DNA from 2 places in the Bradyrhizobium lupini genome. Region 1 is predicted to be linked to the other one. Evidence: riboswitches for the same ligand, from Rfam matches in the RefSeq annotation. Region 1 holds a riboswitch; the other holds the start of a gene.
What was found. Region 1 has a riboswitch for S-adenosylmethionine ahead of AB3L03_RS21415 (homoserine O-acetyltransferase). Riboswitches for the same ligand answer to the same signal wherever they lie in the genome.
Positions count from the first base shown of each region.

Region 2: linked by a shared signal. The riboswitch ahead of AB3L03_RS15395 (O-succinylhomoserine sulfhydrylase) and the one ahead of AB3L03_RS21415 (homoserine O-acetyltransferase) in region 1 are both predicted to bind S-adenosylmethionine.

Region 1 is NZ_CP162553.1:4,518,831-4,533,592, forward strand. It holds gene AB3L03_RS21380 (hypothetical protein) at 1-339, shown strand, start outside; gene AB3L03_RS21385 (GDSL-type esterase/lipase family protein) at 309-770, shown strand; gene AB3L03_RS21390 (hypothetical protein) at 961-1,188, shown strand; gene AB3L03_RS21395 (hypothetical protein) at 1,488-3,056, shown strand; gene AB3L03_RS21400 (prephenate/arogenate dehydrogenase family protein) at 3,171-4,109, opposite strand; gene hisC (histidinol-phosphate transaminase) at 4,106-5,200, opposite strand; gene AB3L03_RS21410 (chorismate mutase) at 5,235-6,083, opposite strand; SAM riboswitch at 6,288-6,367, shown strand; gene AB3L03_RS21415 (homoserine O-acetyltransferase) at 6,458-7,660, shown strand; gene metW (methionine biosynthesis protein MetW) at 7,673-8,335, shown strand; gene AB3L03_RS21425 (alpha/beta fold hydrolase) at 8,387-9,250, opposite strand; gene AB3L03_RS21430 (TIGR02594 family protein) at 9,450-10,289, shown strand; gene AB3L03_RS21435 (MOSC domain-containing protein) at 10,402-11,190, opposite strand; gene clpB (ATP-dependent chaperone ClpB) at 11,448-14,087, shown strand; gene AB3L03_RS21445 (SMP-30/gluconolactonase/LRE family protein) at 14,188-14,762, opposite strand, start outside.
Region 2 is NZ_CP162553.1:3,241,762-3,256,523, reverse strand. It holds gene AB3L03_RS15405 (lipolytic enzyme) at 1-603, shown strand, start outside; gene AB3L03_RS15400 (SGNH/GDSL hydrolase family protein) at 616-1,608, shown strand; gene AB3L03_RS15395 (O-succinylhomoserine sulfhydrylase) at 1,663-2,859, opposite strand; SAM riboswitch at 2,930-3,009, opposite strand; gene AB3L03_RS15390 (2'-deoxycytidine 5'-triphosphate deaminase) at 3,120-4,226, shown strand; gene AB3L03_RS15385 (PAS domain S-box protein) at 4,404-4,832, shown strand; gene AB3L03_RS15380 (hypothetical protein) at 4,937-5,986, shown strand; gene AB3L03_RS15375 (MATE family efflux transporter) at 6,150-7,595, shown strand; partial or broken gene AB3L03_RS15370 (hypothetical protein) at 7,592-7,990, opposite strand; gene AB3L03_RS15365 (SRPBCC family protein) at 8,108-8,509, opposite strand; gene AB3L03_RS15360 (VOC family protein) at 8,692-9,051, opposite strand; gene AB3L03_RS15355 (helix-turn-helix transcriptional regulator) at 9,108-9,947, opposite strand; gene AB3L03_RS15350 (methylated-DNA--[protein]-cysteine S-methyltransferase) at 9,957-10,535, opposite strand; tRNA gene AB3L03_RS15345 (tRNA-Gly) at 10,708-10,781, shown strand; gene AB3L03_RS15340 (alpha/beta fold hydrolase) at 10,786-11,778, opposite strand; gene AB3L03_RS15335 (helix-turn-helix domain-containing protein) at 11,967-12,548, shown strand; gene AB3L03_RS15330 (GNAT family N-acetyltransferase) at 12,559-13,026, shown strand; gene AB3L03_RS15325 (DUF1003 domain-containing protein) at 13,028-13,555, opposite strand; gene AB3L03_RS15320 (LacI family DNA-binding transcriptional regulator) at 13,667-14,725, shown strand.

The sequences.
Region 1 (14,762 bases):
GACGAGGCTTCCTTCCCCTATGCGACTGCGTCATGGTTCTTCCTCGATGCGATCGAGATGACTGCGCCTGCCGATGCCTTCGCCATCATGGCGTTTGGGGATTCGATTACCGACGGGACCGCCTCAACCATGAATGGCGACGATCGCTGGCCCAACGTGCTGTCGCGTCGCCTGAAGGCGGTCTACGGCAACAAGGTTGCCGTAGTGAATGGCGCATCGGTGGCAACCAAATCGCAGGCCCGGCCGAATATGGTCCCGACAAACCGTACGCGGGCGGCCCCGCTTCGGGCCAGCGGCTCGAGCGTGACGTGCTGTCGCTGTCCGGCATATCGAGCCTGATCTGGCTGGAAGGTATCAACGATTTCAGCAAGAACGGCAATTTTACCGCCGACCAAGTCATCGCCGCGATGAAGGATGGCGTCGCGAGGCTACGTGCGAAATGGCCGCAAGCCCGGATCATCGGCGCCACCGTCGTTTCGGCATTGGGTAGCACCAGCGCGGCACATGGTTTTCCCGAGCAGGATGACAAGCGCAAGGCGCTCAACGCATTCATCCGTAGCTCGGGGACATTCGACGGTGTAATCGATTTTGATCGGGCGACGCTCGATCCGGCCTCGGGTGGCCTCAAGCCGGAGTTCGTTCCCGAAAGCACGACTGGTGGCGCCGGCGACAAGCTTCATCCCAACCGCACCGGATATCTGGCGATGGGACAGGCCATCGACCTCGATCTGTTCAAGCCGGGAAAGATTAGTCGTAGCGCGAAGCAGTAGGATGGATTCAGAGTCTCCTCTCCCCATTCATCGCCCTCAGCTGTCGTAACTCCCTCCATGCGGGTTACGAGCTGAACTCACGGCCGCTTCGCCGGATCGTGATGACTGGCTGGGAATGCCGAGCCGCAAACTCCGCTCTCTCTCCATGTCGGCCGCACGATGATGCGGTCGCCCAGGCAGGAGAGATATCATGATCAAGTCCAGGCTGTTCATTGCCGGTATCGCCATCTCGACCACGCTCGCGACGCCCGCGTTCGCGCGGTGGCAATGGCAGTCGCAGGAGCCGGCAGCATACGCCTCGATGTATCCGAACGGTGATCGCAACGTCTCGAATCCCACGACGCGGGAGACGATGGCCTTCGTCCCCTCGCCGAAATCACCGAGCCCAACGGTGATGCGCGCGACCAAGGGCAAATAGCCGCCATCCACCACTTGGCCGTCGCGAACTGGGCCCGGTCATGTCCCGGCCGGGCCCAATGCGCGTTGCCTTGAACGAGGCCTTGAAAAGTTGCCTTGGACAATCGCGACAGTCGCGCGTGCGGATCGACAGCCAACGAAAATATTCCAAACAGGATCGTCAGGAAAACGTGATGCAGAAGATGCACGGCGCCGCGAATAACCGCAGCCGCATTCAAATCACTCCACACCAGGGAAGCATGCATGCGCCGGAGATGGCGCGCGGAATCCAATCCGCTTCCCAAATGGAGGAAGCTTCAAGTGCGGATCATCAATTGCGGACTGATGCTGGGTATTCTCGCTGCCTGTTCAGGGCAGGCGCATGCCGACGACAATGTCACAACTGAAATCCACTCGCTGAAGGCGAAGCTGAAGGAGCTCCAGCAGCGCGTGGACTCCGAGGCGCGCAAGACGCGACAGGGTGAAGCGCAGGCGAAGGCCGTTCAGTTACCAGCAAGTTACAAGGCGCTCGCCGCCGATCCATGTGCGGCCGGCAAGGTCTGCTACAAGGGCGTGACGTTGACCTTCGGTGGCTGGGTCGATCTCACCGGCGTCTACCGCTCGCGCAATCTCGCTTCCGATACCGGCTCGGTCTACAACTTCATCCCCTATCAGCAGAGCCGCAACTTCAACATCCCGGAAACGCGCTTCTCGGCACGTCAGAGCAGGTTCTCGGTGCTGGCCGAGGGCAATGCCGATGCCGACACGCACCTCGCGGGTTATGGCGAGATCGATTTCGAAGGTGCGGCTCAGACGGCGAGCTCGGTTGCGACCAACTCGTTCAATCCGCGCATGCGGCAGCTCAGCCTGGAACTGGACCGCAGTGATCTCGGTCTTCACTTCCTCGCCGGGCAATCCTGGTCGCTGAACGCGCCGACCAAGTCCGGCATCGATCCTCGTGGCGTCGATGCGCCCGGCGTGATCGACTTCGAATCCGTTCCGGGATTTCTTGCGGCACGGCAGCCCGGGCTGCGCGTCTGGCAGGACATCGGACCAGAGTTCAAGCTGGCTGCGTCGGTCGAGAATGCCCAGACAGCGTTCTTCGGCGGCAATGTCCCGGCCGTCGGCACACCCGCCATCGGACCGCAGGGCGTGCTGAACCCCAACCTTCAGGTCAATCTGACCGGTCCCGGCGGCAGCTTCTTCAACAACCTCAACAACGTCGGCCTGAATCAGGTGCCCGACGTCACGGTCAAGGCCGCCTGGGACCCAAGGCTCGGGCCTTATAAGTTGCATGTCGAGGGGTGGGCGCTCTACCGCCAGTTGTCCGACCGCTTCAACAACGCCAACCACACCTACGACACAGGAAGCTTTGGTGGACACATCTTCGCCGAGCTGATTCCGAAAACCCTCGATCTTCAGCTCTATGGCTCGCACGGCGTGCTGGGCCGCTTCACGGCAACACCGTTCCCCGACGCGGCGGTGGCGCAGGACGGCACCATCCTCCCGCTGACGATCACGGCGGCCGCCGTCGGCCTGATCTGGCACGCGACTCCCAGCCTCGATGTCTACTCCTATGCAGGCCTCGAAAAGGCCAAGGCGAATTTCGCCAATGTTGGAACGGTGCCGTTCGGCTACGGCAATCCGCTCTACAACAACACCGGCTGCTTCACCGAAAACTCGGCGGGCGCGACCTGCAACGGCAACACCAGGGAGGTTCGGCAGATCACGGCCGGGATCTACGACACCATCTACCAAGGCAATTTCGGGACGCTCAAAGCCGGCCTGCAATATTCCTACACGCAACGGTTCGCGTTCGCCGGCGTCGGCGGCGCGCCGAAGACCGACGACAACGTCGTCATGACGCAGATCCGGTACTACCCATTCTAGTCACGGAGCCACGCAGGCTCGTAGCCCGGATGGAGCGAAGCGCGATCCGGGAATCCTGCCTCAAGCGACGGAAGTCCCGGATTACGCTTGCGCTCCATCCGGGCCACTTCGGTGCTACGGCTTGTTGCCGAGCTGCGCATGCGGCCGGCCGAAATCGGGCGCGGCCGAATCCTGGCCGATTTCGACAATGCCGCGGCGGATGGCGCGGGTGCGGGTGAAGTGGTCGAACAGCGCCTCGCCATCGCCGCGGCGGATCGCGCGGGTGAGCTTTGCCAGATCCTCAGTGAAGGTGCCGAGCATCTCCAGCACGGCTTCCTTGTTGGCGAGGAAGACGTCGCGCCACATCGTCGGATCGGAGGCGGCGATGCGCGTGAAGTCGCGAAAGCCGCCGGCGGAGAACTTGATGACCTCTGACTCCGTCACCTGCGCCAGCTCGTCGGCGGTGCCGACGATGGTGTAGGCGATCAGATGCGGCAGATGGCTGGTGATCGCGAGCACGAGATCATGATGATCCGGCGTCATGATCTCGACCTTGGCACCCATCGCCGCCCAGAACGCGCGCAGGCGATCGGTGGCAGCCGCATCAACGCCCTCCGGCGGGGTGAGGATGCACCAGCGGTTGATGAAGAGCTCGGCGAAGCCGGAATCGGGACCCGAATGCTCGGTGCCTGCGACGGGATGCGCCGGCACGAAATGGACGCCTTCCGGCAGGTGCGGCGCCATATCCCTGACGATGGCGCCCTTGACCGAGCCGACGTCGGAGATGATCGCGCCGGGTTTGAGATGCGCGGAGATCTCCTGCGCCACCGGGCCGCAGGCGCCGACGGGAATGCAGAGGATGACGAGATCGGCGTCCTTCACGGCTTCCGCATTGGTCGCGACGACCTGATCGACGATGCCGAGCTCCATCACGCGTGCGCGCGTCTTCTCCGAGCGCGCGGTGGTGACGATCTCGGAAGCCAGGCCCTGGAGCTTCGCGGCGCGTGCGATCGAGCCCCCGATCAGGCCGAAGCCGATCAGCGCGACGCGCTGGAAGTGCGGGGTCGCGCTCATCGTCCGGCCATGAAGTCGCGCAGGCCCTCGACGACGAGGCGGTTGGCCTCCTCGGTGCCGATGGTCATGCGCAGCGAATGCGGCAGGCCGTAGTTCTTCAAGCCGCGCAGCACCAGCCCGCGCTTGGTGAGGAAGGCGTCGGCTGCGTCCGAGGTCTTGCCCTCGGTCGGGAAGTGGATCAGCACGAAATTGGCGACGCTCGGCGTCACCTTCAGCCCGAGCTTGCCGATCTCCTCGGCGAGCCAGTTGCGCCAGGTCTCGGTGAACTGCTTCGACATGGCCTGGTGCGCTGTGTCCTCGATCGCGGCAACGGCGGCGTACATGGCCGGCGTCGACACGTTGAAGGGACCCCGGATGCGGTTGACCGCGTCGATGATGTGCTCGGGGCCGAACATCCAGCCGATGCGCAGCGCCGCAAGACCATGGATCTTGGAGAAGGTGTGGGTCACCACCGTGTTTTCGGTGGTCGCGACCAGCTCGATCCCCATCTCGTAATCGTTGCGCGAGACGTAGTCGCAATAGGCTGCGTCCAGCACCAGCAGCACGTGCGAGGGCAGGCCGGCGCGCAGGCGCTTGACCTCGTCGAACGGCACATAGGTGCCGGTCGGATTGTTGGGGTTGGCGAGCCAGACCAGCTTTGTCTTCGGCGTCACCGCCTTGAGGATGGCGTCGACATCGCAGGTGAGGTTCTTCTCGGCCGCGATGACATTCTTCGCGCCGACGGCCATGGTCGCGATCGGGTAGACCAGGAAGCCGTGCGTAGTCGAGATCGCCTCGTCACCGTGGCTGAGATAGGTGTGGGCGAGCAGGTTGAGGATCTCGTCCGAGCCGGCGCCGCAGATGATGCGGTTGGGATCGAGCCCGAAGGTGCGCCCGATTGCTTCGCGCAGCACGCGCGAGGTTCCTTCCGGATAGTCTTCCAGATGATCCGCCACCTGCTTGAACGCCTCGATCGCCTTCGGCGAGGGCCCGAACGGCGTCTCGTTGGCCGAGAGCTTGAACACCTTGCGGCCGGGCTCTGCCACCGGGGTCTTGCCGGGCGTATAGGGCGCAATATCGAGAATGCCGGGATTCGGCACGGGGCGGGACATCTTCAACTCCGGACTGGCTTAAGCGGTTCGCGACTTACGATTTCGACCCGGTCGGGGGCACCGTATAGCGCGTTGCGTGGCTGCCGACGAGGGCCGTGGAGCGCACCGAGGCCCCCGCTTCGATCAGGGCAGCCTTGATCTTGTCGATGCTGCTTGTCGCGGTGACCGAGACCAGCAGCGCGGCGCCGTCGAAGGCGGTGTCGGGCACCGCCACGATCTCGGCGAGCGGCGACAGGGCGCGCGCGACCTCCGCATTCCACCCAGAGACGCGTACGCTGAAGGTCTCGACCTCCGTCACCAGCGCGCTGTCGGCGACGCGCGACACCGCGAACACGGGCAACGCCGCCGGATGGTCGGCGCGCTCGACGAAGGGCAGCCGCGCGATGATCTTTGGCGCGCCAGCTTCTTCCAGCGACAGCCACCACGGCGTGCGGCTCGAGGTCGCCGAGACCAGCGCCAGATCGCCCTTGGACTTCGCGACGGCCTCGACCGCCGCCTGCGCGCTGAAATGCGCGACGTAAGGCACGGTGAAGCCGAAATGGAATCGCGCGGAATCGCGCATAGCCGGCTCGCTCGCCGAGATGTCGGCGTGGACCGAGAACGGGGCCTGGACATAGGTGAAGGTCGCGATGATGACGCGCCAGATGCTCTCGACCGTGTCGAGCGGCAGGATGCCGCGATGACGCTGCACGAGGTCGCGCATCATGGAGGCCTCGCGTGCCGGGCGGAACGCCGAGCCGACCTCCTGGGTCTGCTTCACCTGGATCAGGCGGTCGATGATGTCGCCGCGTTGCATCAGCAGGCGATGCATGCCTTCGTCGATCGCGTCGATCTCCTTACGCAATTCCTGGAGTGATGGTGGCGCGGGCGGACGTTGGGACATGTCTGACGGGTGCTGCTGAGAGGCGTTCCAATGCGGATCAGTCGAGCCGTCACCGCTGTGATGGATATCCTGATTAGGCAGTCGGGGCTGCGAAAGCAAAGAGAAATGCAAAGAGAAATCGGGCCCTTTCCGCCCGTGGCGCGACAGGCGAATTTGGCTGATCCGGGCCGTGACTTGACGAAAACCGTCCAAGACGGTAGTTTTTACCCGTTCCGTGGTCATTTGAGCCGGCCGGCTTGCAGCCACGTTAAAAAACTCGCTAAACAGGCCGGGGACGCTTTCGATCCCGGCCGAACCTATCGTTCAGGCCGGGTTTTTCATGGCCTGATGTCAATGCGGTCACTTCTACGATCGCAAACGAGGTCGATGGTCAGATGGTTGGCGTCCAGTCCATTCCGAGTCCCGCGATCACCGCCGACGAGCGGTCGCACGAGGTGGATCATCCGAGTTCGCACGTCGCGCAGTTCGGCTCGGAGCAGCCGCTGCGGCTCGACTGCGGGGTCGATCTCAGCCCGTTCCAGATCGCCTACCAGACCTACGGCGAGCTGAATGCCGATCGCTCCAACGCGATCCTGATCTGCCATGCGCTGACCGGCGACCAGCACGTCGCCAACGTGCACCCTGTCACCGGCAAGCCCGGCTGGTGGGAGACCTTGGTCGGCCCCGGCCGGCCGCTCGATCCCAACGAATATTTTATCATCTGCTCCAACGTGATCGGCGGCTGCATGGGCTCGACCGGCCCGGCCTCGATCAATCCCGCGACCGGCAAGGTTTGGGGGCTCGATTTCCCCGTCATCACCATCCCCGACATGGTGCGCGCGCAGGCGATGCTGATCGACCGGCTCGGCATCGACACGCTGTTCGCGGTCGTCGGCGGCTCGATGGGCGGCATGCAAGTGCTGCAATGGACTGCGGCGTATCCGAGTCGCGTGTTCTCCGCGCTGGCGATTGCCTGCTCGACACGACACTCGGCGCAGAACATCGCGTTCCACGAGCTTGGCCGTCAGGCGGTGATGGCCGACCCCGACTGGCACCATGGCGGCTATGCCGATCGAGGCATCCATCCGCATCGTGGCCTCGCTGTCGCCCGGATGGCGGCGCACATCACCTATCTCTCCGACGCCGCGCTGCATCGAAAATTCGGGCGGCGCATGCAGGACCGCGAGCTGCCGACTTTCTCTTTCGACGCCGACTTCCAGGTTGAGTCCTATCTGCGCTACCAGGGCTCGTCCTTCGTCGAGCGCTTCGACGCCAACTCCTATCTCTATCTGACCCGCGCGATGGACTATTTCGACATCGCCGCCGACCACGGCGGTGTGCTGGCGAAGGCGTTCGCGGGAATCCAGACCCGCTTCTGCGTGGTCTCCTTCACCAGCGACTGGCTGTTCCCGACCTCGGAATCGCGCGCGCTGGTGCACGCGCTGAATGCGTCGAGCGCGCGGGTGTCGTTCGCCGAAATCGAGACCGATCGCGGTCACGACGCCTTCCTGCTCGACGTGCCCGAATTCCTTGATATCTCCCGCGCCTTCCTGCAATCGGCAGGCAAGGCGCGCGGGCTCACCGCCAATAATGCTTAAGGACGGCTAGTCATGTCTGTACAGGAAGCGTTGCCGCTGGGCGGCCTTGCGACCGGGCAGCCCGGTGATTTTCGCGCGGACCATGTGCTGGTGGCCAACATGGTCAAGCCGGGCTCGAAGGTGCTCGACGTCGGCTGCGGCGAGGGCGACCTGCTCCAACTGCTGGAAACCCGCGGCGTCGACGGCCGCGGCATCGAGCTGTCGCGCGAGGGCGTCAACCGCTGCGTCGCCAAGGGTCTTGCGGTGGTGCAGGGCGATGCCGACACCGACCTCGTGAATTATCCGGATGACGCCTTCGACTACGTGATCCTGTCGCAGACGTTGCAGGCGACGCGGCAGCCGAAAGTGGTGCTGGAGAATTTGCTGCGCATCGGCCGCCGCGCCATCGTGTCGTTCCCGAATTTCGGCTTCTGGAAGATGCGGCTCCAGCTCCTGATCGGCGGCCACATGCCGCGCACGGAGAACCTGCCGGCAAGCTGGTATGACACCGCCAACATCCATTTCTGCACCATCAAGGATTTCGTCGAGCTCTGCGACGCGATCGACGTCAAGATGGAACGTGCCGAGGCGCTCGACCTCTACGGCCGTCCGCTGCGGCTGCGGATGCCCTGGTGGGTGTGGAATCTGTTCGGCGAGCAGGGCGTGTTTCTGCTGACGCGGGGCGGCAGGACGTAGGCCGGCCCGTTACCCCATCTACGCGACCCAGTACCTGGTGACGCCTTCGCGCTAATGCGCCGCCAGTGACCTCGGGTCGCGCACCGGCCATCTTCCCGCTTCCACCAGCGTGACGAACCGTTCCACCGTTTCGTTGAACAGCGCTGGCTCTTCGAGATTGAGGACGTGGCCGGACTTTGGAAACATGGCGAGCCCTGCCGCCGGCAGATGCTTCTTCAGGAACAGGCTTGCGCCCACGCACGGATCGTCCTCGTCGCCGCAGATGATGAGTGCCGGCGTCGTGGCCGCTCTGATCGCGTCCGTCATCGTAAAGATCGAGGGACGGCCGGCCTGGAAGCCGCGCATCGTCCGCGCTGATCCCTTGGCGTCGTGCCGCGCCAGGGCGGCATAAAAATCGGCGTGACCGCGCGGGTCCTTCACCAGGAAGGGAATCCGGCTCGGCGCCTCGCGCGTGACTTTTGCGACTTCGGCTGAGCCGAGCATCTCGAATTGCTCCGCGTTGGCGCGGCACTGCTGGCGCCAAGCGTCGAGGTTCTCGATCTCCGAGCCCGAGCCGACGCCGGCGAGCGTCATCGACAGCGCACGTTGGGGCGCGTTGAGCCCGATCTGGAGCGACGAATAGGCGCCCATCGAGAGGCCGACGAAGTGCGCGCGATCGATCTTCAGATGATCGAGCACCGCGAGCGCATCGGTGTAGAAATGCGTGTAGCCGTAGACCTCGCCATCAGGCACGTCCGATGGCGTGTAGCCGCGTGCGGAATAGGTGATGCAGCGATGGCCGCGCGAGAAGTAGCGCATCTGCGGCTCCCAATTGGTGTAGTCGGCCGCGAATTCGTGCAGAAAAATAATCGGCGTGCCCGTGCCCGCTTCTTCGAAATAGAGTCGACAATTGTCCTTCGTGAGGGCGTGAGGCATCCGGTTTTCTCCCTGAGGTGGCTGCGGCTTTGGAATGCCGTCCTGCGGTCAGCGCATACGATGGTAGCACTTATTAATCATCGTCCAGATTCTTAGGGGCCGCGTCTTGTTCTCGCCACATCAGGATACTGATACAGCCCGCGGATGTCGGCCACCGCACGGGCCGACGGGGAAGTGGGGTGTCAACGAAGGATGAAGAATGTTCGAGTTGTTTGCGTCTCGCCTGTCGCGCTGTGTCGTTGCGCTGGCTGTTTTCTTCGCGGCGTTCGCCGCCTTCACTTCTCCGGCGTCAGCACGACCTCATCGTCATAGCGCAGAGCGGCACGCTTACGCGCATCACGCCAGCAGACATCATCATTACCGGCATGCACGCGGCTCGCGCTTCGAGCGCGGCGCGGCGCAATTGCAGGCGAACGGCTTCGGCAACACCTTCGCCAGCTATGATCCGAACGCCAATAGCGGCGGCATCGCCATAAGCGGCAGCGCTGGAATGGCTATGAGCGGCAGTGGTGGAATGGCCATGAGCGGCAGTCGTGGAATGGCCATGAGCGGCAACGCTGGAATGGTTACCAGCGGTGAGATGACCACGCGCGCCAGCCGTCGAATTATGAGGCGTGGAGGTGGGATAGCCACTAACGCGAATGACGGCGGCATGGCCAATAGCGCGACGAGCGGCGGCGGCTTCGGCGGTGGGTCGGGCCTCGTGTCCGAGGCACGCCGCTATGTCGGCGGCAATCCGACCGGTCGCGGTAGCCTGTGGTGCGCGCGCTTCATGAACATGGTGCTCGAAAAGACCGGTCATCGTGGCACCGGCTCCGACATGGCGAATTCGTTCGCGCATTACGGCACGCGCGTGTCCGGTCCGCAGGTCGGCGCCATCGCAGTGATGTCGCGTGGTGGCCGGGGCGGTCATGTCGGCATCATCACCGGTGTCGACGCGCAGGGCAATCCGATCATGATCTCCGGCAACAACGGCAACCGCGTTCGCGAAGCACCGGTCTCGCGCGGCCGGATCTATGCGTATGTGATGCCGAACTGACGGCCGTCATTGCGAGGAGCGAAGCGACGAAGCAATCCAGACTGTCTCCGCGGGCGCATTCCTGGATTGCTTCGCTTCGCTCGCAATGGCGGAGCGGGGCCAGCGCGCAGCGTCACACCAGCTTCGGCTGTTCCAATGCAACCGCGTCGCCCACGCCGATGTCGCCTTCAGCGATCACCTCGGCATAGATGCCGCAGTCCATGTGGCCGAGATTGCTCGAGAGCGTGGCGGGGATTTCGAGATCGCGCTTGGCGGTATCAGGGTCGACATTGGTGGCCGGGCAGCGCTTGATGCGCTTGACCACTTGCAGCCGGGCCTGTCCGATCGCGAGCGTCTGGCCGACGAGGTCGAGCTCGGACCAGGCCGGCCAGCCCTTCACGTAGAGATTGGCGCGGAAGCGTAGCGGGTGGACGGCGGCGCCGCCGAGCATGGTCTCGAGCGCGCGGACGCTGTCGAGATTGATGATGGACACGACCTTGCGGGCGACGTCTGAAAAGCTGTGGTCGCGGCCGGACAGGATCTTGGGCGGGCCCTTCAGCTCCGGCTGAAAATTTTCCCTGAAATAGTCCTCGATGGCGGCGCGCCCGGCGGCGGTCTCGAGATCGCCGCTGGCGACGATCTGGCCGTCCTTGCGGATGGTCAGGCAATTGGTCGCGTCCTCGAACCGGCTGTCGAGCGAAGCTAGCCGCTCATTCCGCGCCAGCATCAGGAACTGGATCTTCGGCTTCCACTGCGGTGCTTCCGGATCGAAGCCGCTCGGGCCGTTCTCGATGGCGTAGCGGCGGTCGGCGGGCAGGGTCTGGCCGGCTCGCAGGGAGACGCGGGGCAGGGCCTCCGGCGTCAGGCCCTTGATCGGGTAGCGGTAGAGCCCGGTGATCTCGGCGGTCTGGCTGATTGTCATTGCGCTGGGTGTCATGCCGCTACTTAGGGGATTCGGCCCACCGGCGCCAAGCGGGCGGATCCGCGCACGAAATTGTGAACTCGCCTCTTCCGGTCCGAGGCCTCGCTTCCCACATCTGGGTCAGGCCGGCGCCAGCGCCGGCTGATAACGACCGTTGCCGGTTGAGAAACGTCAATGCGGTAATCGGAAACCCAATGAAGATGCCGTTTGGAGTGCCTTTGAGGGCTCCAGGGGCAGGCCGAGGGAAAGACCACGAAATGAACATCGAAAAATATACCGAACGCTCCAGAGGCTTCGTCCAGTCCGCGCAGTCGCTTGCGGTGCGCGAAGGGCACCAGCAGTTTTCGACCCTGCACGTCCTGAAGGTGCTGCTGGACGACAATGAAGGCCTCGCTGCCGGCCTGATCGACCGCGCCGGCGGCAATTCCCGCGCAATCCTGAAGGCGACCGAGGACGCCCTGAACAAGGTGCCGAAGGTCTCTGGCGGCGGAGCCGGCCAGATCTATCTGGCGCCCGAACTCGCGCGCACCTTCGACGCCGCCGAAAAGGCTGGCGAGAAGGCCGGCGACAGCTTTGTCACCGTCGAGCGGCTGCTGCTCGGCCTGGCGCTGGAGAAGACCAGCGAGGCGGGCGCGATCCTGGCCAACGGCGGCGTCACCCCGCAAAACCTCAACGCGGCGATCGAAGCGCTGCGCAAGGGCCGAACGGCGGACTCCGCCACGGCCGAGAACGCGTATGACGCGCTGAAGAAATATGCCCGCGACCTCACTCAGGCGGCGCGCGACGGCAAGCTCGACCCGGTCATCGGCCGCGACGAGGAGATCCGCCGCACGATCCAGGTGCTGTCGCGCCGGACCAAGAACAATCCCGTCCTGATCGGCGAACCCGGCGTCGGCAAGACCGCCATCGCCGAGGGCTTGGCGCTGCGCATCGTCAACGGTGACGTGCCGGAGAGCCTGAAGGACAAGAAGCTGCTGTCGCTCGACCTCGGCTCGCTGATTGCAGGTGCAAAATATCGCGGCGAGTTCGAGGAGCGGCTGAAGGCCGTGCTGCAGGAGGTGACCGGGAGCGATGGTAATTTCGTCCTGTTCATCGACGAGATGCACACGCTGATCGGCGCTGGTAAGGGCGATGGCGCGATGGACGCGTCCAACCTGCTCAAGCCTGCGCTCGCCCGCGGCGAGCTGCACTGCATCGGCGCCACCACGCTCGACGAGTACCAGAAGCACGTCGAAAAGGACGCGGCGCTGGCGCGGCGTTTCCAGCCGATCTTCGTCAGCGAGCCCTCGGTCGAGGATACGATCTCCATTCTGCGCGGGCTGAAGGACAAATACGAGCAGCACCACGGCGTGCGGATCACCGATTCCGCGCTGGTCGCCGCCACGACCCTGTCCAACCGCTACATCACCGACCGCTTCCTGCCGGACAAGGCCATCGACCTCATGGACGAGGCGGCCGCGCGGCTCAAGATGCAGGTCGATTCCAAGCCGGAAGAGCTGGATTCGATGGATCGGGAAATCATCCGGCTGAAGATCGAACAGGAAGCGTTGAAGAAAGAAAGCGATGCCGGGTCGAAGAGCCGCCTGCAGACGCTGGAGAAGGAGCTGGCCGATCTCGAGGAGAAGTCCGCGGCGCTCACCGCACGCTGGAGCGCGGAGAAGAACAAGCTCTCCGACGCTCAGAAACTGAAGGCCGAGCTCGACGGCTTGCGGGTTGAACTTGCCAACGCACAACGGCGCGGTGAATTCCAAAAGGCCGGCGAGCTGGCCTATGGCCGGATCCCCGAATTGGAAAAGCAGCTTGCGGAGATCGAGGCCAAGGAGAACTCCGGCGAGATGATGGAGGAGGCGGTCACCGCCAACCACATCGCGCAGGTGGTCTCGCGCTGGACCGGCGTGCCCGTCGACAAGATGCTCGAAGGCGAGAAAGACAAGCTCCTGCGGATGGAGGACTCGCTCGGCAAGCGCGTCGTTGGCCAGGCCGAGGCCGTGCGTGCGGTCGCGACCGCCGTGCGCCGTTCGCGCGCGGGGCTGCAGGACCCGAACCGGCCGACCGGCTCGTTCATGTTCCTCGGGCCCACCGGCGTCGGCAAGACCGAGCTGACGAAAGCGCTCGCCGAGTATCTGTTCAACGACGAGACCGCGATGGTCCGCCTCGACATGTCCGAGTACATGGAGAAGCACTCGGTCTCGCGGCTGATCGGCGCGCCTCCGGGCTATGTCGGTTATGACGAGGGCGGTGCGCTCACCGAAGCGGTGCGGCGCCGGCCCTACCAGGTCGTGCTGTTCGACGAGATCGAGAAGGCGCATCCCGACGTGTTCAACGTGCTGTTGCAGGTGCTCGACGACGGTCGCCTCACCGACGGCCAGGGCCGCACCGTCGACTTCCGCAACACGCTGATCATCATGACCTCGAACCTCGGTTCGGAGTTTCTGGTGAACCAGCCGGAGGGCGAGGATACCTCGGCCGTGCGCGAGCAGGTGATGGGCATGGTGCGGGCGCACTTCAGGCCAGAGTTCTTGAACCGCGTCGATGAGATCATCCTGTTCCATCGCTTGCAGAGGAGCGAGATGGGCCGGATCGTCGAGATCCAGTTCGCACGGCTGCAAAAGCTTTTGATCGATCGCAAGATCGTGCTGACGCTCGACGCTGCGGGCCGCGACTGGCTCGCCGCCAAGGGCTGGGATCCCGCCTACGGCGCACGGCCGCTGAAGCGCGTGATCCAGCGTCACGTCCAGGATCCGCTCGCCGAGATGATCCTGGCCGGCGACGTCAAGGACGGCGACAACGTTGCGATCTCCTCCGAAGGCAACGTGCTGACCTTCAACGGCAAGGCGCCGCAGACCGCGGAGATCGCCCAGTTCGAGGCGCCGGTGTCGAAGCGGAAGCTGAACTGATCGTCGGCATTCGAAGCCTGAAGCAACAAGCCGCCCCGGAGATGTCAACCTCTCCGGGGCGGTTTGTTTTGCGGGTTGTTGGCGAACTTACTGCGGCGACCTATTTCTTCGTGAGCTTGTAGATCGCGTTCTCGATGTCAGAAGAGAAATAGATCGTGCCGGATTCCCCGATGCCGACGCCTGTCGGAATGTGCGTCGGCAGTCCTCCGGGTGCACCCACGAGGCCGATTGGAAGATTGGCCGCGATCTCGGTAACCGTGCCGGTCTCCGGCACGATTTCGATCAACCGTTTGGCGCCGACCTCCGCTACGATCAGCTTGCCGTCTCTGGCGCGGGCGATGCCTTCGGGCATTTTCAGGTCCTTGGCGACGACTGTCTTTTCGCCGTTGCTCTCGATCATCGAGATCACGCCGGAAAAGGCTTCGGTGAGATAGACCTCGCCACGCGATCCAGCGACGAGCCCGACCGGGCCCTCGAGGCCGCCGATCAGTGTGGTGCGATCCTTGCCGTGCTCGCCGCTGACGCGGACCAGCGATTTGGTGCCGAACTCGGCCACCAGGATGCTGCCGTCCGCGAGCACGAGCGCGTCGTGCGGCGCCTTGAAGCCGTGCAGCATGTCGCGGGTGGCCCCGGTCTTGCCGTCGATCACCTGCACCGTGCCGGTGAACCAGCTCG
Region 2 (14,762 bases), 1.3 Mb from region 1:
GGCAAGCCGCTCGAAATCCTGGTCATCGGCAGTCGCTCGACCACGATTCCGGCTTCCGAGGACGCCTCTTATCCGGCGCGGATGCAGGCCATCCTGAAGGACAAGCTGCCGCCGTCCGAGACTGTGCACGTCTCCGTAGAAATACAGAGCAAGAAAACGGCCGAGGAGGCGGCTGCCAGCTTCGTTAAGCTGATGGAAGCAAAAACGCCTACTTTGGTCATCTGGCAGACCGGGACTGTCGATGCTATCCGAGCCATCGATCCCGATGATTTTCGTGGCGCGGTGACCGAAGGGGTTGTTGCGTTGCAAAAGGCAGGGGCTGACGTCGTCTTGATGAATTTGCAGTACAGTCCGCGTACCGAAACCATGATCTCGGTGCCGCCATACCTCGACAATATGCGGGTGGTGGCGCAGGAGCACGATATTCCGCTGTTCGATCGGTTCGCGATCATGCGGCAGTGGAATGATCAGGGCCAGTTCGACCTATTCAGCCCGTCGCGCGGGCCCGAGTTGGCGAAGCAGGTCCATGATTGCCTTGGCCGGGCGTTGGCACAGTTCCTGATCGACGCTGCCCATCTGGAGCCGGCCCAGCAGCAAAATTGAGGTCTAGCGTTAATGAGTTCTCTCCGCCCTTTTTGCCTGACGGCATGGCTGGCTGTGCCCGCAGCAGCGGTGCTGCTGTTGCTGAGTCCGGCCTCGCAGTCCCACGCGCAGACGCAGGCCGCGCAGGCAACACCGGCCCCGCAGCAGTCGGCTGATCCGGCTCCCGCTTCACCGTCCCAGACCACCGTCGCAGCGACGTCCCCCGACCAGCGCGGCATCACGGCGCGCGCCATCGACAAGGTGAAGCAGGTCGCGAAATCCGCCGGCGACATCTTTAGCCGCGTGCCCTGCCTGTCGCCGAAGGGCGGCTCGAAGGCGATGGGCTCGCTGCCGCATGTCGCGGGCAAGCTCGTCGCCGGCCAGCCCGTCGTCATCGTCGCGTTCGGCTCGTCGTCGACCGCGGGATTCGGCGCGAGCTCGCCGGAGTTCAACTATCCCAATCGCCTTGCCGCGCAGCTGCACCGGCACTATCCGACCGCCGACATCACCGTCGTCAATGCCGGCGTCGGCGGCGAGGATGCGCCCGAGATGATGAAGCGTCTCCAGAAAGAGGTGATCGACGTGCATCCGGATCTGGTGATCTGGCAGGTCGGCACCAATGCCGTGCTGCGCAATCTCGATCCTGGCGAGACCGCCAAACTTGTCGAGGACGGCATCGCTCGCATCCAGGCCACCGGCGGCACCGACATCGTGCTGGTCGATCCGCAATATTCGCCCGCGGTCAACCAGCGCGCCGAGAGCGCCGGCAAGATGGTGAAGCTGCTCGGCAAGGTCGCCGAGCTCCGTCACGTCGGCATCTTCCCGCGCTTCGAGGTGATGCGCGACTGGCACGAGAAGCAATCGCTTCCGGTCGAGAGTTTCGTGATCGCCGACGGACTGCACATGAACGATTGGGGCTATGCCTGCTTCGCCCAGCTCCTCGGCGACGACATCATTCGCTCCGTCGGCCAGATCAAGCTCGGCGTGAACGTGCCCGCGGACGTGCGGACGTACCGGCCAATGTGACTTGTCGTCCAGGCCCCCATGCGCAATTGCGCACTAGGCCGGGACGACAATAACTCACGCCTTCTCCAGCGCCGCCGTCAGATCCTCGATCAGATCGTCTGCGTGCTCAAGCCCCGCCGAGAAGCGGATGAATCCCTCGCTGATGCCTAGCGCGGCGCGGTCCTCCGGCTTGAGGCGCTGATGCGTCGTCGTTGCCGGATGCGTGACGAGGCTCTTGGCGTCGCCGAGATTGTTCGAGATCTTGGCAAGCTTGAGCTCGTTGAGCACGCGGAACGCCGCCTGCTTGCCGCCCTTGACCTCGAGGCCGACCAGCGTCGAGCCGCCGCGCATCTGCTTCTTCACCAATGCAGCCTGCGGATGATCGGCGCGGCCGGGAAACACCAGCCGCGAAATCTTCGGATGGCTCGCCAGCACGTCCGCGATGCGCGCGGCCGTCTCGGTCTGCGCGCGCACGCGCACGGCGAGCGTCTCCAGCCCCTTGAGCAGGACCCAGGCGTTGAACGGCGAGATCGACGGGCCGGTCTGGCGCATGAAATTGTGGATGTGCTCGGCGATGAACGCTTCCGAGGACAGGATGATGCCGCCGAGACAGCGGCCCTGGCCGTCGATGTGCTTGGTCGCGGAATAGACCACGACGTCGGCGCCGAGCGCGAGCGGGCTCTGCCAGATCGGGGTGGCGAACACGTTGTCGACGACGAGCCGCGCGCCGCCACTATGCGCGATCTCGGCAATGCCGGGAATGTCGAGCACGTCGAGCGTCGGATTGGTCGGGCTCTCCAGGAAGAACGTCTTGGTGTTCGGCTTCATGGCGCGCTGCCACTGGTCGAGATCGAGGCCGTCGACCAGCGTGGTCTCGATGCCGTAGCGCGGCAGTAAATCCTGCACGACGTAGAGACACGAGCCGAACAGCGCGCGCGAGGCCACGACGTGATCGCCGGCCTTGAGCGGCGCCAGGATCGCGGTCGTCACCGCGGCCATGCCGGTCGCGGCCGAACGTGCCGCTTCGGCGCCTTCGAGCTCGATCATGCGGCGCTCGAACATCGAGATGGTCGGATTGGAGTAGCGTGAATAGATGAAGCCGGGGTCCTCGCCCTTGAATCGCGCCTCGCACTCCTCGGCGCTGTTGTAAACGTAGCCCTGGGTCAGGAACAGCGACTCCGACGTCTCGCCATATTGCGAGCGTAAGGTGCCGGAATGAACCAGGCGAGTTTCGGGACGGTAGTGGGCGGTTGGCGCCGGGGACTTCGACATAGGACCTCCTGAAGTGACCATCGAGAATGGTCACAAAAAAACCGGCCTGGAATATCTCCACGGGCCGGGATCACAGAGGTCCCCGGCCTGTTTAGCGACTTATTTAACGTGGCTGCAAGCCGGCCGGCTCAAATCACCACGGGATAAGTCATGCTCATATTCCGCAATGCCCTTTCCGTCAAGACGTCCATCGGATAGCCGTAAAACGCTCATATTTCCCGCATGTCGGGATGTGTTTGATCCCTGATGAGGACCCCGGGTTGACGTTCACGGTCGCCGCCGACGCCAATGGTATCCTGCCCGACCGCATGATCGCGGCGATGGCGCAGGGCGGTCTCATCCTGCCCGCTTACGACTTCGTCGAAAGCCAGATCCAGCCGGCGAGCCTCGATTTGCGTCTTGGCGATATCGCCTATCGCGTTCGCGCCAGCTTCCTGCCCGGTCCCGGCGCCACGGTCGCCGAGCGCATCGACGAGTTGAAGCTGCACGAGTTCAGCCTCGCCGACGGCGCGGTGCTGGAGACCAACTGCGTCTACATCGTGCCGCTGCTTGAAAGCCTCGCGCTGCCGCCGGAAATCGTCGCGGCCGCCAACCCGAAGAGCTCGACCGGCCGGCTCGACGTCTTCACCCGCGTGATCGCCGACGGCACCCGCCGCTTCGACATGATCGGTGCCGGCTATCACGGCCCGCTCTATGCCGAGATCAGCCCGAAGACGTTTCCGGTGCTGGTCAGCGAGGGCTCGCGCCTGAGCCAGGTGCGCTTCCGCACCGGCGATGCCATCCTCAACATCGAGGACCTCGAGGCGCTGCACGCGACCGAGCGTCTCGTCGATATCGACGATGCCGACCTCACCGGCGGCGTCGCCGTCTCTGTTGATCTCTCCGGCGAGAAGAGCGGCGGCTTCGTCGGCTACCGCGCCAAGCGCCACACCGGCGTCATCGACGTCGATCGCCGCGCCGGCTATTCCGTCGAGGACTTCTGGGAGCCGATCTCGGCCCGTCCCGACGGCAGCCTGATCCTCGATCCCGGCGAGTTCTATATCCTCGCGTCGAAAGAGGCGGTGCAGGTGCCGCCCGATTACGCCGCGGAGATGGTGCCGTTCGATCCGCTGGTCGGCGAGTTCCGCGTGCATTATGCCGGATTCTTCGATCCCGGCTTCGGCTATGCCGGCGCCGGCGGGCTAGGCTCGCGCGCCGTGCTCGAAGTGCGCTCGCGCGAGGTGCCGTTCATCCTCGAGCACGGCCAGATCGTCGGCCGCCTCGTCTACGAGAAGATGCTGGCCCGCCCCGACGCGATGTACGGCCAGCGCATCGGCTCGAACTACCAGGCGCAGGGCCTGAAGCTGAGCAAGCATTTCCGGGTGTAGGGATAGCCTCACCTTCCGCTGTCATGCCTCGGCTTGACCGGGGCATCCAGTACGCCGTAGCCTATTGGTTCGATCACATCCGCCTCTGGAATACTGGATCGCCCGATCAAGTCGGGCGATGACACCGAATCTGTGTCAAGATGGGAAGTGAATCCGGGCTACGTCCGAGGTGGCGAAATGACAGATCAATCCGAACTCGACGCAAGAATCCTCGACGACGTCGCCGACGCGCTGATCTATTCGGATCGCTCCGGCACGATCATGCGCTGGAACCGCGCATCGTCCGCACTGTTCGGCTTCTCGGCGGACGAAGCGCTGGGCCAGAATCTCGACCTGATCATTCCCGAACATCTGCGCGCCGCGCACTGGAAAGGTTTTGAGGCCGCGCTTGCCAGCGGCGCGATGAAGCTTGCGGGCAAGCCGACACTGACCCGCGCGCTGCACAAGGACGGACGCAAGCTCTACATCGAGATGACCTTTGCGCTGGTGCGGGACGCCGCTGGAGTGGTGCAAGGATCGGTGGCGATGGCACGCGACGTCACCGAGCGCGTCGAGCGCGAGCGTGCCGCCAAAGCCTCGCAAACTAAGCCTGCGCAAAATTCGTGATGCGGAATTGGCGCGCCGGCGTGCAGGGCTCCCTGCGTGCGGCTCAACTTGTCCGTCACCGGATGCAGTGACACACTCGATCAGAACAACGATCGGGAGCGAACATGACCGCACCAGACCCCGCGCAGGAAGCTCAATGGAAACGCTGGCGCGCGGTTGCCGATCTCTATCACGCCTACTTCACCGGTCTGATCCTCACCGTGGTCACGCGTCGCGGCACGGCAGATGCTGCGGAGTTCGTCTTTCGCGTGTTCCGCCGCCAGCAGCAGGAGCGCTTCCTGCCGGGGCTGGAGAAGCTCGGGCTGAGCCATCTGCCGCCCGCCGTGGCAGCCGCGCAATATCACTATCTCTCGAACTGGATCGGCGGCGTGCACGTCGAATACATGTATGAGAGCGACCGCAAAGCCTGGATCCGCTATCCGCCGCCGCGCTGGATCTGGAAAGGCACTGCCATCTGCGGCGTGCCGGGCGAAGTCTCGCGCGCGATGCTGCGCGGCTGGCACGCCAACAACGGCGTGGCGCTCGGCGATACCAGATTGGGGTTCGTCTGCACCAAGCAGAGCGTCGACGGCCAGGACGGGCTCGAAGGCTACTATTATCAATATGACCAGCCCCTCGAACTCGACCAGCGCCTCGTGTTCGCGCGGCACCTCGAAGCCCCGCTGTTCGATGCAGCCGCGGCTCCGGCGTTGCCGGTCGCAAGCTGGCCAAGGCCGAGACTGGAAAAAGCCTATCGCAACTATGCGATGGAATATGTGCGCACCGCCGCGCCCGTGATGGTGCAGCTGTTCGGTCCGGAGGATGCGGGCTATCTCCTGCACCTCACGGGCAAGCTGATCGGGATGCAATATTTCGATGAGGTCGCTGCGGCGCTGTCGATGGGTCGCGGCGGTGCGAGCGAATTCGCGACGTTCCTCAACGCGCTGTTTGTCGCGCAGGACGATGCGGCTGAGACGACGCAATCCGAGGGCACGTTCGAAATCCGTCAGCAGAGCTGGAGGTTGATGGAAGACGTCGCCGATAACCACCCCGCTTGCGCCAAGGTGCTGGCGGGGTTGTTCGAGGGGCTTGCGGCCGGGTGCGGCCGGCACATCGGCGTGCACCTGTCCGCGACACCGAGCGGCCGTCCGCCATTGCTCTGGCGCATCTGGTAAACGACGGCGTCACCGCGCTGCCGCAGGGCACGCCTGCACCTAGCGCAGGAGGAATCGCTGCGCGTCGTGCTAACAAGCCTCTTGTTGCGCCCTGGGCGCGAACCAATTCATTGGCACACCCAAGCATTGCTGCGCCGGAAATGGCGCTTTGCCCGGAGAGGACATGTCAGACATCGCCGAAATCCCGGTCGATGAACAAGAGCGTCCGCTGCCGCCGCCTCCGCGCCCCGTGAGGAGCGCGCTGATGGACGGGCCGATCCTGCGCACGCTGCTCGGGCTGGCCTGGCCCAACGTGGTCGCGCTCTCAGCCGGCACTTGCACGGTAATTGCGGAGACCTCCTATATCGGACGGCTCGGCGTGGAAGCGCTGGCCGCGATGGCGCTGGTGTTTCCGACAGTGATCCTGACCATGACCATGTCAGGCGGTGCGATGGGCGGCGCGGTGGCCTCCGCCATCGCGCGCGCGCTCGGCGCGGGCGATCGCGAGCGTGCCGGGACGCTCGCCGCGCACGCGCTGCTGATCGGCATCAGCTTCGGCCTCGTCTTCATGCTGGGCATGCTGATCTTCGGGCCCAAGGTGCTTGAGATGCTCGGCGGCCGCGGCGACGTGCTGACGCATGCGATCGCCTACACCCAGGTGTTTTTCGGCGGCGCCGTGCTGCCCTGGCTGCTCAACACCATGGCCGGCGTCCTGCGCGGCACCGGCAACATGAAGCTGCCGTCGCTGTTGATCCTCAATTCCGCGGCCTGGCAGATCGTGCTCGGTGGCACGCTTGGCCTCGGCCTCGGTCCGGTGCCGCAATTCGGCATGCGCGGCGTCGCCGCCGGCGCGCTGATTGCCTATTGCATGAATATCGGCGTGATGGGCTGGTACCTGTTCTCCGGCCGCGCCCGCGTGACGCCGAAGCTGCGCGGACTTCGCATCCAATGGGCGATGTTTTTCGACATCCTCAAAGTGGGCGCCATCGCCTGCTTCTCGCCGCTGCAATCGGTGCTGACGATCTCGATCTTCACTCACATGCTTGCGAAATTCGGCACCGCGATCCTGGCCGGCTACGGCATCGGTGCGCGGCTGGAATTCCTGCTGACCTCGATCGCGTTCTCGTTCGGCATCGCCTCGGTGCCGATGATCGGCATGGCGGTCGGCGCCGGCCGCATCGCCCGCGCCCGGCGCATCGCCTGGATCGCAGCGGCGAGCGCCTTCGTCGCCGTCGGTGCACCGGCGTGCCTGGTTGCGGCCTTCCCCGATCTCTGGGTCAACATCTTCACCGACAGCGCGATCGTGCGCGCTACCAGCCATGAATATTTGTCGACGGTCGCGCCGTTCTACGCCTTCATCGGCCTCGCCTCGACGATGTATTTCTCGTCGCAGGGCGCTGCGAAGGTGATCGGCCCGGTGCTGGCGCAGACCGCGCGGCTGATCTACATCTCGGCTGTCGGCTGGTGGCTGTCGACGCATGATGCCACCGCGCAAAGCTTCTTCTGGCTGGCGGCGAGCTCGATGGTCCTGCTCGGCCTGCTCTCGTGCTCCAGCGTGGTGCTGACACGCTGGGGACCGCGCCAAACCAAACCTGCGATCAGGCCGGCTCTGTCGGCCGCCGCGGACTAGCGGTGCCTGTGGCGGCGATGGCCGCCACCACCGCCGACATTGGCGAGCCGCATGAGTTGCGGAATCATCGCCATCATGTCGCCGCCACCGGCGCCGCCGAGCATGCCCATGATATCGCCGCCGCCGATGCCGCCCATTCCGGCCGGCATGGTGCCGCCTCCACCCATCGGCGCGTAGCCGCCGTAATTGGGCGCGCCGAAACCGCCGCCGAGGTTGCCAGCGCCGAGGCCGCCAATGCCACCGCCGCCCATCATGCCAAGACCACCACCGCCATTCTCCATCATGCGGCTCATCATCGGGCCCATGGTCTGCATCATCATGCCGAAGCGGCGCTTGCCCATCTTGGCCTTCATCATCTCGAGCATCGGCGCCATCTGGGTCATTATGTCCTCGCCGCGTCCGCACCTCTCATGGCCTGCTCCTCGCGTGCGTGGCGCCGCCGGGAGAGCGGAGCCAACCGGACGCACGGCGCCATCGTTATTGCGGACGAGGGCTGGGCTCTGTGAGAAAGATCACGCAGCTGCGGCCGGAAACGCGCGGTGTATGGCGGCGACGGCGTCCTTGGTCTGTCCCTGCACATAGGGCGCGAGCTCGTTCGGCAGCATGTCGATGATCCAGACCAGGCGGCATCTCGCCTCGCCCTCGGCGATCACCTGCACCGAGGCGCTGTAATGCTTCAGCCGCTCGTTGTTGATCGCGTAGACCAGCCGCTGCCGCGCATCGTCGCAATCGACCAGCACCTCGCGCGCCACCGATCCGTTGGCGAAGGTGACGATGCGCGTGTCGCCGTCGAGCGTGCAGGCCGTGACGAAGCCCGGCGCCAACCGCCGATGCAGCGCGCCGAAATCGCGCACCGCGTCCCAGACGTCGCGCGCTGGGGCGTTGAGGGGAATGTCGTTGTGGATGGAGGCCATGGTTGAGTCCTTTGATGTTGAGAGGCTAGCGATAGCGCCGTCATCTCAGCTGTCATCGCCCGACTCGATCGGGCGATCCAGTATCCCAGAGGCCGCTGTGATAGAATCGAGAAGCTGCGGCGTACTGGATGCCCCGGTCAAGCCGGGGCATGACAGCGTGTGTGTGGTGAGGGCTGCCGCGTTCACACACAGACCGCCTCAACATTGTTGCCATCGGGATCGATCAAAAACGACGCGTAGTAAGTCGGGCTGTAATCCTTGCGCGGGCCGGCGCCGCCATTGTCGCGGCCACCGCTCTTCAAGCCCTCGCTGTGGAATGCCTTGACCGCGTCATGATCCCCCGCGCGAAACGCGATGTGCACGCCATCGGCTTTGCGCCCCTTGTTCAGGTGCAGCCACAGCGCCGGCTCGCCCCTCGGCCCGAAGCCGGCATAACCATCGCCACTCGAGCACAGGACATAACCGAGCGGCGCCAGCACCGCGGTGTAGAAGCGCGTGGCGGCGTCGAGGTCGGCAACGCGCAATCCGATATGATCGTACATGGTCGTCTCCATTGCCAAAGCGCGCCGCAATCGGCGCGCGCCGGAGACGAACCTAGTCAGTTGAGGGCAAGCTGCTCTTGGAGAATCTTGCGCTCTCCCTTCGAGGCCTGGCGGAACTTGGTCGGCGAGACGCCGGCGGCGCGGTGAAAGGTGCGGACGAAGTTGGAGAGATCGCCGAAGCCGACGTCATAGGCGATGTCGGTGACTGCGATGTCATCGTCAGTCAGCAGCCGCGCCGCATGCCGCAGCCGCGAGCGCACCAAATATTGATGCGGAGTGACGCCGAGCACGGCGGAGAACAGCCGCAGGAAGTGGAAGGGGCTGAGGCCTGCTTGCCGCGCCGCCTGTTCGAGGTCGACCTCGGCATGCGAGTTGGCGTCTATCCAGAGCGCGGCTTCCACGGCGCGGCGGCGATCACGCGCCGTCGGTGTCGTCGGCTTGCGCGCCTTGCCCGACACGACATCGACGAAACGACCGGCGAGGATCTGCCCGACCTCGTCGAGACCGAGGTCGCTGTTGCCATCTGCCGCCGTCTGGGCGAGCTCGCCCAGCACCATCAGCTCGGGCAGCGGTGGCGTCGCGCCAACCTGCCAGACGTCGCGCCGGCCGCCGAGCGCGTCGACCAGATCCTCGCTGAGGAAAAAGGACAGGCAGACGTCGCCGGCGACGTGCTCATGTGTGCAGGTGTATTCCTCGCCTGGCGCGCCGACCAGCATCGAGCCCGCCACCAGCTCGAAGAAGCCGGCGCGGCAATGACAGCCAAAGCTGCCGGCGCGGACATAGGCGATGGAATGGCCGGTGCGGCACTCCGCAAACGGGCTGTCGTCCGGTCCCGCGTCGCAGCGAAACTCGGAGACGGTCATCGAGGGGGTGGTCAGCAGCGTTGTTGCATCCATCCCGCCTATCTAGGTGGAGGGTCTCGGTGGAGCAACGGGCAGCAGGACGTCGAACAGCGTCTTGCTGGCGATCGGATGGGTGCCCTCCAGCGACAGCAGCCGCCGCTTGGAGATTACGCCGCCATAGGGCGAGAGCCGGTCGGTGTAATTGCCGGCCTCCAGCACCCGGTGACAGGGCACGATCAGCATGTAGGGATTTTTCGCGATCGCCTGGGCCACCGAATGCGCCGCGCCGGAGGCGCTCAGCGCCTTGGCGATCTCGTGATAGGTGCGCGTCTCCCCGCGCGGGATGGCGCAGGCCGCCTCGTAGACCCGCCGGTTGAAGCCGGGCACCCCGCTCGCGTCCAGGCTGACCTCGGAAAAATCAGCATCGCTGCCCTGCAGCAAGCTCACGATGCCCTCGATCGCGAACTCGGCGTTCGCGGAAGGCCGCTGCTCGCGTGCCTCGGGATGGATCTGGAAAATCCGGCGGCGGGTGTCGATCTCCCGCGCCTCCGGCAGCTGCACGGCGACGACCCCGGTGCTGCTCCAGATGATGCCGCAGCGCCCTATGGTCGTGTCGAATATCGCGTAGCCATGCCCCACCATACACACGCCCCCACGCAACGTACGCTCTCCCCAGACCGCGACCATAACACCGCCACAATCCGCCGCACCCAAAATCTTACCGGAAACTTAAGAAGGGGCGGGCGGGCTGCGCCAAAGCGCTTGGCGAGATGCGCCGTCTCGGCTAATCAGAGCGGGCGCAAGCTGCGCATCCGCGGGCGTAGTTCAATGGTAGAACGGCAGCTTCCCAAGCTGCATACGAGGGTTCGATTCCCTTCGCCCGCTCCATCCTTTAGTTCGGCAGGCTCCGCAGAAATTCCACGACCGCCGCGTTCACCTCCGCCGGCCGTTCCTGTTGCGTCCAGTGTCCGCACCCCGGTAGCATCTTGATCTCGCGCAATTGCGGCACCCATTGCTTCATGTTGGCAACGTGCTCGGCGGCGCCCGGGAAGGCCATGACCATGTCGTAGTCGCCGGCGATGAAGAGCGAGGGCACGACCACCTTGACGCCCTCGAAGGCGCCCATCAGTTCGCAGTTGCGATCGATGTTGCGATAGTAGTTGAGCGGTCCGCGAAACCCACTATGGGCAAATTCGGCGCCGTAATAGTCGAGGTCCGCGCTGCTCAGCCAAGACGGCAGCGGCACCTGCACCTTCGGCAGCATGCCGTCCTTGCGAGAGACCATACCGACACCGGCGGTCCGCCCTTGACGCTCGGCATTGGCGCGGATCACCGCCGCGCCTTCGCCGGAACCGCCATAGAGCATCGCGCCGAGCGTTGCGCGCGTATCCCTTTCGAATTCTGCTTCGGCGACACCCGGCTCCTGGAAATACAGTTGATAGAACTGCGCATCCGCCGTCTGTGGCATTACGCTCGTCGGCCGCACCGGACTGCGTGGTCGATAGGGCACGCTAAGAATGGCGGCGGCGCGGAAGCGGTCGGGCCGCAGGCGCGCCGTGTGCCAGGCGATCGTCGCGCCCCAGTCGTGCCCGACGATGACGGCGTCCTTCGCCTCGAAAGCGTCGAGCACGCCGACGAGGTCGCCGACCATGTGGAGGATCGTGTACTGGTCGATGGCTTCGGGCCGGTCGCTCTTGCCGTAGCCGCGCATGTCAGGGGCGACCGCATGGAAACCGGCTGCCCCCAGCGCCTCGAGTTGGTGACGCCAGGAGTACCAACCTTCCGGAAAGCCGTGGCAGAGCAGCACCATCGGCCCCTTGCCCTGCTCGGCGACGTTGAGGCTGATGCCGTTGGCCTTGATCGTCCGCTGCGTCGGTTCGCCCATGTCGCCGCCTCCCAGTCATCGTCGTTGGGTCTATCCTAGTCGGCCCTATAGGCTCCGCAAAGTTTCTAATATATTAGCCCCTCGCTTCCGGCACGCACGCATCGCCCAGCTTAAGCTTCTCGCGGCCCTGATGGGTGCGGTCCTCGTGTCGGCAATGTTCGGATCAGAGACCAGGACCTGTAAAGAAAATGGACCAGCAGAAACTCGATCGCGCGATCGGTCGTCGCTTGAAGACGCTGCGGACGCAGGCCGGCATGACGCTGAATGAGCTCGCAGGCCGCTCCGGCGTCAGCCGGGCGATGATCGGGCGGGTGGAGCGGGCGCAGAGCAGCGCGACGGCTGCGCTGCTGGGAAAACTCTGCGCCGCGCTCGACGTGTCGCTCAGCGACGTCGTCGCGCTGGCCGAAAAGCCGCCGGAGCGGCTGGTGCGGCTCGCCGACCAGCCGCACTGGCGCGATCCCGACAGCGGCTATCGCCGCCGTCACGCGTCGCCCACGGACGCGGCGAGCGGCATCGAGATCATCGTCGTCGATTTGCCGGCCGGTGCGCGGGTGCCATACAGCCCTTGGGGCCGCAATGCCTTCACCCAGCAGCTCCTGATGCTGGAGGGCGCGATCGCCGTGCACATCGACGCCAAGGCGGTTCGCCTGCGCGAAGGCGACTGTCTCGACTTCGATGTGATGCGCGCGGTGATCTTCGAGAACGAGACCAGACAGGACGCGCGCTACGTCATCATCACGCGCCGCGGCGCGTCCTACGGCAAGATGTGAGACCGTGACGATGCAGATCCGCACCGGCGACACCTTTGATCCGCGCGTCATCGCGCTGCTCGATCATCACGTCACGGCGGCGCGGGCGCAGACCGCGCCGGGCAGCGCCCATGCGCTCGATCTCTCCGGACTGCGCGCGCCCGACATCGCGTTCTGGACCGGCTGGGACGGCGAGACGCTGGTCGCCGTCGGTGCGCTGAAGACGCTGTCAGCCGAGCACGGCGAGGTGAAGTCGATGCACACGCTCCAGACCACGCGGCGGCGCGGCTTTGGCGGTGAGATGCTCCGCCACATCATCACAGAAGCCCGCGCGCGCGGCATGGCGCGGCTCAGCCTCGAGACCGGCTCGTGGGACTATTTCAAGCCGGCGCTCGCGCTCTACCGGGCGCATGGCTTTGTCCTCTGCGGCCCGTTCGAGGGCTATGTCGAGGATCCCAACAGCCTGTTCCTGACCCTCGACCTGTCGGCCAGCCGATAGCTCAGGAGCGCGTCTCCTCGATCCTGTCGAGCACGCGCTCGGGGGCGATGTCGCGGCTTGCCTCCTCCAGATCCCGTTTCGAGTCGGGCTGGACATCGAGCCGCTCGGCGATCTGCGTAAGGAGGCGGGCAACCTTGGTCAATTCGTGCTCGGCGAGAAGGCTGATCTGGAGATCGAGATCGGCGCGCTTGTCCGCTGCTGCACTCATGCGGTTCTGCGAGATCAGCACGAATGTCGACAGGAAGATCGCCTCGACCGAAGCAATCATCGCCAGCACTACGAAGCTCTCGTCCCAGGCCGGGATTCCCGGCAGCCAATGCAGATTGGCGATGATCCAGAAGCCGAACACAGCGACATGGAGATAGACGAACGCCATGCTGCCGGTGAACGCCGTGATCGCATCGGCAAGCTTTTCCTGACCCTTGGCAGCGCGCTGCTCCCGGCGGCGGCGCTCGACCAGAGCCTGGATGTTGCGCTCGAGCGTCGGGCTCAATCCCTCGCCCGGATCATGGGTGATATCGTTATGCACAGGGCGGCAACGGCGGACGGGAAAGGCTGTTCCTGGGCTGAGCTGCGGGAAAATGCTGCCGCCTCTCAAAATGAGTTGCGTACCTCAAAACACCTCTGCTAGCCTTCAGCCATGGCCGAGACGCTCACCACGACCGCGCTGACGCTGAAGGACATCGCCCGCCAGGCCGGCGTCAGCCTCGCGACGGTGGACCGCGTCCTGCACAATCGGCCGGGCGTGCGGCCGGATACGGTCCGGCGCGTCAAGGAGGCGATCGAGCGCAATTCGTTCCAGCCGCACGTGGCCGCCGCCGAGCTCGCCCGCGGCCGCGCCCGCCGTTTCGCCTTCGTGATGCCGTCGGGGCCGAACCCGTTCATGCAGCAGATCCAGGATTATCTCGGCGAGATGTCGGGCTGGTTGTCGTCCCGCCGCCTCGGCGTCGAGACCGTCGCGACCGACGTGTTCGATCCGTCCATGCTCGCGGCATCCCTGGAAGGGCTCGCGGATGATTACGACGGTGTCGCTGTGGTGGCGCTGGATCATCCCAGGGTCCGCGCCGCGATCGACGATCTCGTCGATGCCGGCGCCAAGGTCGTGACGCTGGTCTCGGACGTGCCGTCGTCGCGCCGGCACCATTATGTCGGCATCGACAACATTGCTGCGGGGCGGACTGCCGGCGCGCTGGTCGGGCGGCTGGTCGGACAAAAGTCCGGCAAGGTCGCGATCGTCGCGGGCTCGCAGGGCCTGCGCGATCATGCCGAGCGCATTTTTGGCTTCAACCAGGTGATGGCGTCGGAATTCCCCGGCCTCAGCGTGCTGCCGGTGCTCGAAGGGCGCGACGAGGACGCGCGTTCGGAGCAGGTGTTGACGCGGCTGTTGAGCCGGCATGCCGACATCGTGGGTCTTTATAATGTCGGCGCCGGTACGCAAGGCGTCGCCAACGCGTTGAATGAAAAGGCGTTGAGCGATGCCAGTCGCGACAAGCAGGCGGTGTTCGTCGGACACGACCTCACCGCGTTGACGCGTCGGCTGCTGCTGCAGGGCGTGATGCATGCCGCGATTTCGCAGAACCCCGGACATGAAGCGCGCGCCGCCGTACGTGTGCTGCTCGCGCTCGCCCGTGGTGAGCCGATCTTGCGCGAACAGGAGAAGATCAGGATCGACATCGTGATGCGGGACAATCTGCCTTAGCGGCAGGTGGAATTCAAAACGACCCGTTGCGGGTAAG